Regions from separate parts of the Algoriphagus sp. 4150 genome, predicted to be linked through region 3. Evidence: riboswitches for the same ligand, from Rfam matches in the RefSeq annotation. Region 3 holds a riboswitch; each other region holds the start of a gene.

Region 1 (3,281 bases), on a different contig from region 3:
GGGCGGAGGATATGTCACCAAACTGACTGCTCTTAACGCTGCATCTGACGATCACTTTGCCGGTGGTGGTGGGCCAAACGATGTCACTTCCATTCAGGTGTGGTCCAATTATACACTGGATCCTGCCAACGGCCCTCAGGGAGATCTTTGGAGTAAGGGTTTTTCAGGAGTTTTTCGCGCAAATGTACTTATACAAAAACTTCCCGGAGTACCTATGGATGAAGCAGTAAAGGCACGCTATCGTGCAGAAGCTATCTTCCTACGCGCTTATTTCTATTTTGATCTGGTACGCTTTTTTAAAAACATACCGCTTTTCACAGAGCCGGTCTCCACATCCGAAATGTTCGACGTAGTACAGGCAGATCCTGCTGAGGTATATGCTCAGATAGAAGCGGATATTTTGGAAGCACTTCCCAACCTTCCTACCCAGCTCAATCTGGAAACAGAAGCGGGAAGAGCTACTGAAGGAATGGCCCGTGCTGTCTTGGGCAAGGTCTATTTGCAGCAGGAAAAATTTGAAATGGCAGCAGAGCAATTTGAAATGGTAAACGGTACTCCGGGCGGAACCAGCCAGTATGGATACAAATTATTGGACAAGTTCTCCGATCTATTTGAAGTTGACAATAAATTCAACTCGGAGTCAATTTTCGAAGTATCCTTTACGAATACATCAAATGGTGATTGGGGGTGTGTAGGATGTACAGAAGGCAATCTTTTGAACATCATGGTAGGCCCCCGAGGTTACAATCCAATCGCAGATACTGCACCGGATTATGTTTCAGGATGGAGCTTTTTGACTGTTACTCCGGATTTATATCAAGTGATGAAAAACGATCCCCGTAAATCAGCAACGATTGCAGATTTGGACAGTTTGGAAAAAGCAGGAGCAGTTACTTATGAAAAAGGCTACAACAATACCGGCTATTTCTTGGAGAAGTTTGCAGGACGGCAGAAAGACAGATCAACAGGAGGTGGAGTAATGGAGCTGAACTTCCGTCAGAATATCTATGAAATCCGGCTTGCAGACTCCTATCTTTTGGAAGCTGAAGCATTGGTAAGAGGAGGTGGAAATACCGGCCGAGCACAGGCTCTGCTAGATGCAGTTAGGGCAAGGGTCGGCTTAGCACCTGTTCCTGTTTCTATAAATTCAGTTTTGGAAGAAAGACGTCTGGAGCTCGCAGGAGAAGGACATAGATGGTTCGATCTAATCAGAAATGGAAAAGCTTCCGAAGTACTTGCAAGTAAAGGCTTTGTGGCAGGAAAGCATGAGATTCTCCCTATTCCACTTTTGGAGTTGGACAATACGCTGATAGAACAAAATCAAGAATATGGCGGCAGTAAATAAGCAACGCATATAAAATGATAGAGACCTATTCCCGGCTATGGGAATAGGTCTTTTTATTTAAAATAGTGCATACCTGAATTGGAATGAAGTCAGAATCCAATTTATCCAAAGCTGATATAAAGGTATCTGTCTTAGGATTTGTTACTCTATTTCAGCCACTCCCATCTTTTGACCCAATCCATCAAGAAAGCTTCCCGGTGCTTCGCTACAGTTTTAGCTCCCTGCTTGGTTATTTTTCGCAATTCCTCAGGTTTCGGAAAATCCGGTTTATGCGCAGCGAGCTTAGAGTGATCCAGCTCGAAGAGCGAAATCATGTATTAATCCCTATCTTAGCACCATCAATTAAGGGGTGCCCTAATATTTCGGGCTGAGATCATACCCATCGGTGAGCGATCACTGAGCACCTGATCCGGGTAATGCCGGCGTAGGGACTAGATTACTGTTCTCCCTTTTTTGAATAATTCTAAAACGTTATTCAAATGCTATTGTATATTGACATGAGTCTGCTCGCTGAGCAGATCAAATCCACGGGTGTACTGGAATGGTTCGCTGTGGGTTTTGGAGTCACCTCAGTACTGCTCGCCCGCAAAAACAATGTATTGCTCTATCCCGCCGGCATCATCGGGATCTTATGTTCCGGCTTCTTGCTGGTGGATGCCAAGCTCTACGCCGAAACCCTGCTCAATGCCTATTACCTAGTAATGAGTATTTATGGCTGGGTCATGTGGAAAAACAGATCTTCCTCCGGGGCATCACAAATCTCAAGAAGTACAGGTACTGAGCAGAAAATCACCTGGGCAATCGCTCTGGGCGGCTGGGCATTTCTCTATTTTATACTTACCAATTTTACCGACTCCGATGTGCCTATAGTAGATGCCTTTGTATCCTCCACCGCCTGGGCGGGGATGTGGCTTTTGGCAAAAAGAAAGTTGGAAAACTGGATTTGGCTGAATGTGTCAAATATCGTAGCCATTCCTTTGCTCTTTCACAAGCAACTGATTCTAATCTCATTTCTTACCATTTTCCTTTTCGTCGTAGCCGTTTTTGGTTATTTCGATTGGAAAAAAGAACTAGACCACAGCCATGGAGAATTCGAAACTGTTTAGCCACGAACTCGCTACCAAAGCAGAAGAACTTGGATACCTTCCCGAGGAATGGCTGGCTGAGATTTATTCCAAAAAATGGTTTAAGCTTTTTGTGCCAAAAGACTTGGGAGGACTGGGCTGTACCTTGCCGGAAGCCTTGGAAATTGAAGAAAAACTGGCCAAGCTGGACGGGAGTCTGGGATGGACAGTTACACTGTGCGCAGGCGCTGCCTGGTTTGTCGGTTTTATGGAAGAGTCACTTCGCAATGAGATTTTCCCAGACGAAAAACTCTGCCTGGCAGGAAGTGGATTTGTAGGAGGAAAAGCCAATTTGGTGGGTGACAAATACCTCATTTCCGGGAGTTGGACCTACGCTTCCGGAGCCCTGCATGCAACACATCTCACTGCCAACTGCGAGATACTGGAGGATGGGAAGGCACTGTTGGATGAAAAAGGAAAGCCGGTGATCAAAGCTTTTGTCCTCGACAGAAAAGATGTAGCTATTCTTGACGGCTGGAATTACATGGGCATGATAGCCACGGGAAGCCATGCTTTTCGATGCGATGACCTTGAAGTCCCGCTAAACCGTTGCTTTGAAATTCTTCCGGAAAAAGCTCAATTGACTGCCTCAGTTTACCAATATCCCTTCCTGCAGTTTGCCGAAGCTACGCTTGCAGCGAATATTCTGGGTATTTCTCTTCACTTAAAGGAATTGATAGAGCAGTCGTTTTGGAGAAGACATGAGTACAGAAAATACGACAAAAAGCATCTTAGGTATTTCAAAAAACTCCTCAGAAAGCAAGAGGAAAAACTACAAGAACTCCGGGAGGCATTTTATCATCAAGTCAGTG
Region 2 (3,281 bases), on a different contig from region 3:
TAGAACTACATCCCATTTTCCATTGTCGGAGATATAGTTAATGGACGCGACGGCACCATAGAAGTCATTATCCAGCCATCGCCTACGGATAATATCCGTGCTGCTGATCGTCGAATCTCCGATGATGACATCGGGCAGGTTGTAGTTGGCAAAAGCATCATCATCCCGGTATTGCTCATAATAACCACGTCCGTAAGTGTAGTGTAGTGCACCGTTTACTTTCCAATTGCTGCCGAATTTACCTGCATAAATCAATTGATAATGATCTTGCTGATAATTATCCGTTTCGTTTTCGTAGGTGTAGTAGTTGAAGGTTCTGTCATCTTTGAGTTTTGACTCAGGTAGTCCATACCAGCTTTGGTAGGTTTTCTCCTTACCCGAAAAGACATTCAGTTTCAACACATGGTTTTCTCCAAAGTATCCTGCTGAGACGAAATACGAACTCAAATCTGAGCTGGCCCGATCCACATAGCCATCCGAGGTGATTTTGGATAGTCTTGTATCTACAGCAAACCGGTTGTTCAGCAATCCCGATCCGACTTTGACTGTATGTTTGAATGAATTAAATGATCCGACGGAATTATCCACTTGTGCATAAGCGTCGTCATTTCTGGTATCGGTCTGGAAATTAAGACTGGCTCCAAACGTCGCCGCACCATTTGTGGAGGTTCCCACCCCGCGCTGAATTTGGAGATTATCCACTGAGGAAGCAAAATCAGGCATATTCACCCAGAATACACCATGGGACTCGGCGTCATTCATAGGAATACCGTTTACAGTCACATTGATTCTGCTTTGATCTGAACCCCTGATTCTCATTCCTGTATAGCCGATTCCCGCCCCCGCATCGGAAAAAGTCACCACCGATGGTGTGAAGTTCAAGAGTTGAGGCATGTCCTGACCCAAGTTTCGCTTGGCCAAATATTCCTTACTGATCTCCTGAAAAGTGGTGGGAGTGCTCTGTGAAGCCCGGGTTGCGGATACGATAAACTCCTCCGTCATCAGGTCTGTTGGATTCAATCGTATGGTAAGTTCGCCGGAAAATGGCACCTCCAACGTCTGCTTGACGGTACTGTAACCTATATAAGAAACTCGAAGCTCTAGCCTCCCTGTCTGCAATTTATTTATGGTGAAAAGACCATTTTCGTCAGTGACGCCACCTTTTCCCTGATTTTCTGCCCATACTGAGGCTCCCACTAATACTTCGCCGGATGATGCATCCAGCACTTTACCGCTGAGGCTTTGCTGTGCCCAAGCTGAAATTGAGGCTAAGCATAAAGCCAGACCAAGAAATACTTTGTTCATCTGTAATTTTCCCTTGAGGGAGATTGAGTGAAACATGGGAAAGCTCTAGGGAAGCTTGCCGTTTTTGTTTACCCTGTCGCATTGACAAAATTCAAAATCCGGAAGAGTCGCGCTTCGATTATTTGATTTTGTTTGTTGCTACGCTTGTTCATTTCCCTTCGCCGGCATTACCCGGATCAGGTCGTATGGGTATGATCTCAGCCCGTTTTGTTAAGGCACCCCCTATGATCTACAAGCAAAGGTAGTGGGGAAAAGTTGCTTCGCAAATCCGGCGATTAGAAAAGTGGTTTTGACAAATTTCAATTTGTTGGTAAGAAGTCTTTCCTGTGTTTATATTTCTCTCGATTCTTTTTCCTAAATTTCTAATCAAACCCTATTAACCTATGAAAATCTACAAATTGCCTTCGGGCACACTTTTGCTGAATGAAAATCAAGCTTTTTTTGGTCCTGAGATAAATTGGGATATCATGCTGGCCCAAGAAAATCTAAAAGATTACCTGAAAACAGAATCGAAAACGTGGAAGACCATTTCTCCGGAAGAAGGAGATGAATTGATTGCGAAGGGAATTTTGACACCGATGGGAAATCAGGAAATTTGGGCCGCGGGAGTGACTTATTTTCGTAGCCGGACTGCCCGAATGGAAGAATCCCAAGATGCAGGTGGAGCGGATTTCTATGATAAAGTTTACAATGCTGACCGGCCTGAATTGTTTTTCAAAGCAACTGCAAGTCGGGTTTCCGCACCGGGAAGTTCCGTAAATATCCGAAAGGATTCTACTTGGGACGTGCCGGAACCTGAATTGACTTTGGTGGTTTCTCCCTCGGGAAAAATTCAGGGATACACCTGCGGCAATGATATGAGCAGCAGAAGCATTGAAGGAGAAAACCCTCTCTATTTGCCTCAGGCGAAGGTTTATGCAGGATGTGCCGCGATCGGACCTTGCCTTTATATTACGGATAATGCTCTGGAAGACACTGCCACTATCCGATTGGAGATTTTCAGAGATGATATTTTGGCATTTTCGGGCGAAACTGCACTGACCCAGCTGAAGCGTAAGCCTCAGGAATTGGCAGATTGGCTTTTCCGTGCGAATACTTTTCCAATTGGTTGTTTTCTGATGACAGGAACCGGAATTGTTCCGGATGATTTTACACTGGAGGTGGGAGACCGGGTGAGAATTGGAATTGATGAAATCGGTGTGCTGGAGAATAGCATTGCCAAGATCTAAGACAATTGAACCATGGTCTATGATGAATATTTAATTGAGAGATTAGCGTCAAGTTTTCAGCGTAGAGGAGTTGCTTTCAGCACCAAAAGCATGATGGGCGGAATGATTTTCATGGTTGATGAAAAAATGTGCATGGGTCTGGATCGGAATAAGCTTACTTCCAAAGACCGAATGATGGTGCGTATCGGAGAATTTGCTGAAGATCTGTGTATGAAGCGAACAGGCTGCCGACCGATGGAATTCTCCGGCAAACCCTTGAAGGGATTCGTTTATGTAGATCCTGAGGGGTTTGATTTGGAGGAAGATTGGGAGTTTTGGGTGGAAAAGGCGCTGGAATACAATCCATTGGCGAAAAGAAGTAAATAGGGCTTGCTGAAAAACCGTTCGTATGAAAAATGGGTTAATCATTCAATATGATAGCTTTTGATCTATTACCGGAGTTTTTCAGCATGCCCTAAATAGTAGAACTCATTGGTCATTTGCCGGCGTCCTTACTGTGGCAGCGACTGTATCATGACAAGCAATAATGAATGGAAGAGAGCTTTGTCTATGTATCAAGGAAGCGTATTTTTGTGGATGACTCAATTTTTCCAACATAAACTTCGCTTACCGTCATTTCCCGCAGGCTATCATCTGATTACCGATGAAGTGGAAAATGCAATCCCCGAGATAGCCAAAATTAAAACGGGCTTTTTGCAGGTATTTATCCAGCATACTTCGGCCGCATTGACCATCAATGAAAATGCT
Region 3 (3,281 bases):
TTACCCAAGAGACTTTTCTCCCCAGTAGATGTACTGCACATAGATGCCGCTATCAGCAGCAGATTGAATGTGATTGCAAGTAGTTTCATGATTCAGCGACTTAAAAGGCCATCCCATTTTTGTATTGGCTCATGTCAATCACTTGCTCGATCTCGCCAAGTTGTATGACTTTCATATTTGAAGAAATTTTACCCTTCTTATCGAAAGCTGTCATTTCCATCATAAAACCCTGCATTTTCTCAGGTATAGCGACTTTATTTTTGGAATAAGAACCTAGGGATTTGGCAAAGGCAGACTGATCAAACTTTACTTCAGGAGCTATCCAAAACTCACCTTTCAGGTTTTCATCTTCTATGATGTACTTCGTTGCGGCGTAACCCAAAATAGTTTTGGTTTCGTTAGTCTTGATCATTTCCGGCATGCTTTCATCTTCCTGTGCATCAGCGGCACTACCAAACATCCCCATCATTGAGGTGGACATAGCCGAATAGGTTTTGTCTTTGGGATTAATAGTCACCATCACATCACTATCCAGATCGTATATAATCAGCATGCCCGCTGTCTCCATACCGAAATAGCTGTCCCGAACATTGTACTTCCATACCTGAGTCATGGGTTTGCCCTTTTCCATGTTCATTTCCATGGTCACTTGGAAATCAAAGCTATACTCAGAAGGAGCTTTAAAATCCTTGGTTTGTCCCATCATTCCTGCTAGGTCAATCCCTCCTAAGCCATTCCCTTCGTTACTTTGATTGTCACCTGAAATGGCTTTGTTTGTCACCTGGTCTTTGAGTTTCTTCAATACTTGGGATTGACCTTCGACTACCATAAAAAACAGGCAGAGGCAGAGTACGTAAATCTTGGAGTTTGTATGTCTTTGCATAGCGTTTGAATTTTGATTGCTATGCCTTAGTCTGTTAGGATGAAAAATGGTAAACAGTCAACTCAAAAAATCTTACAGTCAAGCCCCTAAACCGGGGGATTAAAGATAACGATATCATTGCGGGCATTCAGAACGGGGATTTACAAAACATCCCTTCTTTCTTCCCACTCTCACAATTTATTTGTAGCTTGGGAAAACTTTAGGGGTGTCCTCACTGAATACAGTAAGGACTGAGATTATACCCTTTGAACCTGATGCAGTTAGTACTGCCGAAGGAAAAAGCTAAGTGATACACGTGCTGTGTCTCCCCTGAAGTATATAATTTTTACAGGATGGAGATAACATATAACAATCAAACTCAGGAGGTACAGGAAGAAACATCGGTTTCAGACTTTGTTTTTCGTCAGATAGGCGAAAAACAAAATGGTATTGCTGTGGCAATCAATGAAACCATTGTACCCAAGACAGAGTGGGCAAAGACCTACTTAAAAGCAAACGATAATTTATTGATCATCAAAGCAACTCAAGGAGGGTAAGTTATGAGCAAAAAAGACAAATCACCCATGCAGGGCAGTATTTCAAAAGGACCTATAAGCGGCTCTAAAAAAGTGTATGTACCGGGAAAAATCCACGATATCAAAGTAGCGATGCGTGAAATTGCGGTCTCGCCTACGAAGTTGTTCAGCGGAGGAACAATGAAGAATCCGCCGGTGACTGTATATGACGCAAGTGGACCCTATACGGATGAAAATGCTGTAATAGATATCAAAAAAGGATTGCCGCGCATCCGAGAGCAGTGGATTCTTGACCGCGGGGATGTGGAGCGTCTGGAATCCTCAACTTCAGATTACGGACAGGAACGATTGAACGACAGTTCGTTGGATCATTTGCGTTTTGAGCATATTGCAAAACCTCTGCGGGCGAAAAACGGTGCAAATGTGTCACAGTTGCACTATGCCAAAAAAGGAATTATCACACCTGAAATGGAATATATTGCCATTCGCGAAAATCAACGGATAGAAGATTTGAAAGCGCAATGGAACGGCGAATACGATACGATGTGTGCGCAGCATATAGGCGAAAGTTTCGGTGCGAATACTCCTAAAAATCTCATCACACCTGAATTCGTACGCGATGAAATAGCAGCGGGAAGAGCCATTATCCCAAATAACATCAACCACCCGGAAAGCGAGCCGATGATTATAGGACGTAATTTCTTGGTGAAGATCAATGCAAATATCGGTAACAGTGCCGTGACTTCATCCATTGAAGAAGAAGTGGAGAAAGCAGTGTGGGCTTGCCGTTGGGGTGCAGATACCATTATGGATTTGTCTACCGGGGATAATATTCACGAGACTAGAGAATGGATTATCCGCAACTCACCCGTCCCGATAGGAACTGTTCCGATTTATCAGGCACTCGAAAAAGTAAAAGGTAAAGCAGAAGATTTGACATGGGAGATTTTCAGGGATACGTTGATCGAGCAAGCCGAGCAAGGTGTATCGTATTTCACCATCCATGCCGGTGTGCTTTTGAGATACATTCCATTGACAGCCAAGCGAATGACGGGAATCGTCTCCCGTGGCGGTTCTATTATGGCAAAATGGTGTCTTTCACATCACAAAGAGAATTTCCTTTACACGCATTTCGAGGACATTTGTGAAATCATGAAGGCATACGATGTGGCTTTCTCTCTTGGAGATGGTCTCCGTCCGGGCTCGATCGCCGATGCAAACGATGCTGCACAATTTGCCGAGCTGGAAACATTGGGCGAACTGACAAAAATCGCTTGGAAACACGACGTGCAAGTGATGATAGAAGGTCCCGGACACGTGCCTATGCACATGATCAAGGAAAACATGGACAAGCAGTTAAGAGAATGTCAAGAGGCTCCTTTCTATACCTTAGGGCCTTTGACTACGGATATTGCACCGGGCTACGATCACATTACTTCGGCAATCGGTGCTGCGATGATTGGTTGGTTTGGTACTGCGATGCTATGTTACGTCACGCCAAAAGAACATCTAGGCTTGCCAAACAGAGAAGATGTGAAAACAGGAGTGATCACCTATAAGCTGGCTGCGCACGCTGCGGATTTGGCAAAAGGGCATCCCGGAGCACAATACCGGGATAATGCGTTGAGTAAAGCCCGCTTCGAGTTCAGATGGGAAGATCAGTTCAACTTATCGCTGGATCCGGACACAGCACGTGAATTTCACGATGAAACACTTCCTGCTGAGGGCGCAAAAGTCGCCCACTTCTGTTCGATGTGCGGACCGAAATTCTGCTCGATGAAAATCAGTCAGGAAATTCGAAATGACGCTGAAGCGGGAATGTTTGAAAAGTCAGAAGAATTTAAAGAAAAGGGAAGGGAAATTTATTCCTAATGCTGATAGTA

Evidence for each region. Region 3 has a riboswitch for thiamine pyrophosphate ahead of thiS (sulfur carrier protein ThiS). Riboswitches for the same ligand answer to the same signal wherever they lie in the genome.
Region 1: another riboswitch for thiamine pyrophosphate. It lies ahead of pnuC (nicotinamide riboside transporter PnuC); the one in region 3 lies ahead of thiS (sulfur carrier protein ThiS).
Region 2: another riboswitch for thiamine pyrophosphate. It lies ahead of J2X69_RS04025 (TonB-dependent receptor); the one in region 3 lies ahead of thiS (sulfur carrier protein ThiS).

What each region holds. Positions count from the first base shown of each region.
Region 1 is NZ_JAVDWS010000037.1:10,929-14,209, forward strand. Features, by position in the region: gene J2X69_RS23765 (RagB/SusD family nutrient uptake outer membrane protein) at 1-1,345, shown strand, start outside; gene J2X69_RS23770 (hypothetical protein) at 1,492-1,659, opposite strand; TPP riboswitch at 1,681-1,794, shown strand; gene pnuC (nicotinamide riboside transporter PnuC) at 1,825-2,451, shown strand; gene J2X69_RS23780 (acyl-CoA dehydrogenase) at 2,429-3,281, shown strand, end outside.
Region 2 is NZ_JAVDWS010000002.1:158,451-161,731, forward strand. Features, by position in the region: gene J2X69_RS04025 (TonB-dependent receptor) at 1-1,305, opposite strand, end outside; TPP riboswitch at 1,442-1,538, opposite strand; gene J2X69_RS04030 (fumarylacetoacetate hydrolase family protein) at 1,689-2,534, shown strand; gene J2X69_RS04035 (TfoX/Sxy family protein) at 2,547-2,900, shown strand; gene J2X69_RS04040 (secondary thiamine-phosphate synthase enzyme YjbQ) at 3,111-3,281, shown strand, end outside.
Region 3 is NZ_JAVDWS010000003.1:20,728-24,008, forward strand. Features, by position in the region: gene J2X69_RS06205 (hypothetical protein) at 1-89, opposite strand, end outside; gene J2X69_RS06210 (DUF4412 domain-containing protein) at 101-883, opposite strand; TPP riboswitch at 1,075-1,178, shown strand; gene thiS (sulfur carrier protein ThiS) at 1,216-1,419, shown strand; gene thiC (phosphomethylpyrimidine synthase ThiC) at 1,423-3,270, shown strand; gene J2X69_RS06225 (thiamine phosphate synthase) at 3,270-3,281, shown strand, end outside.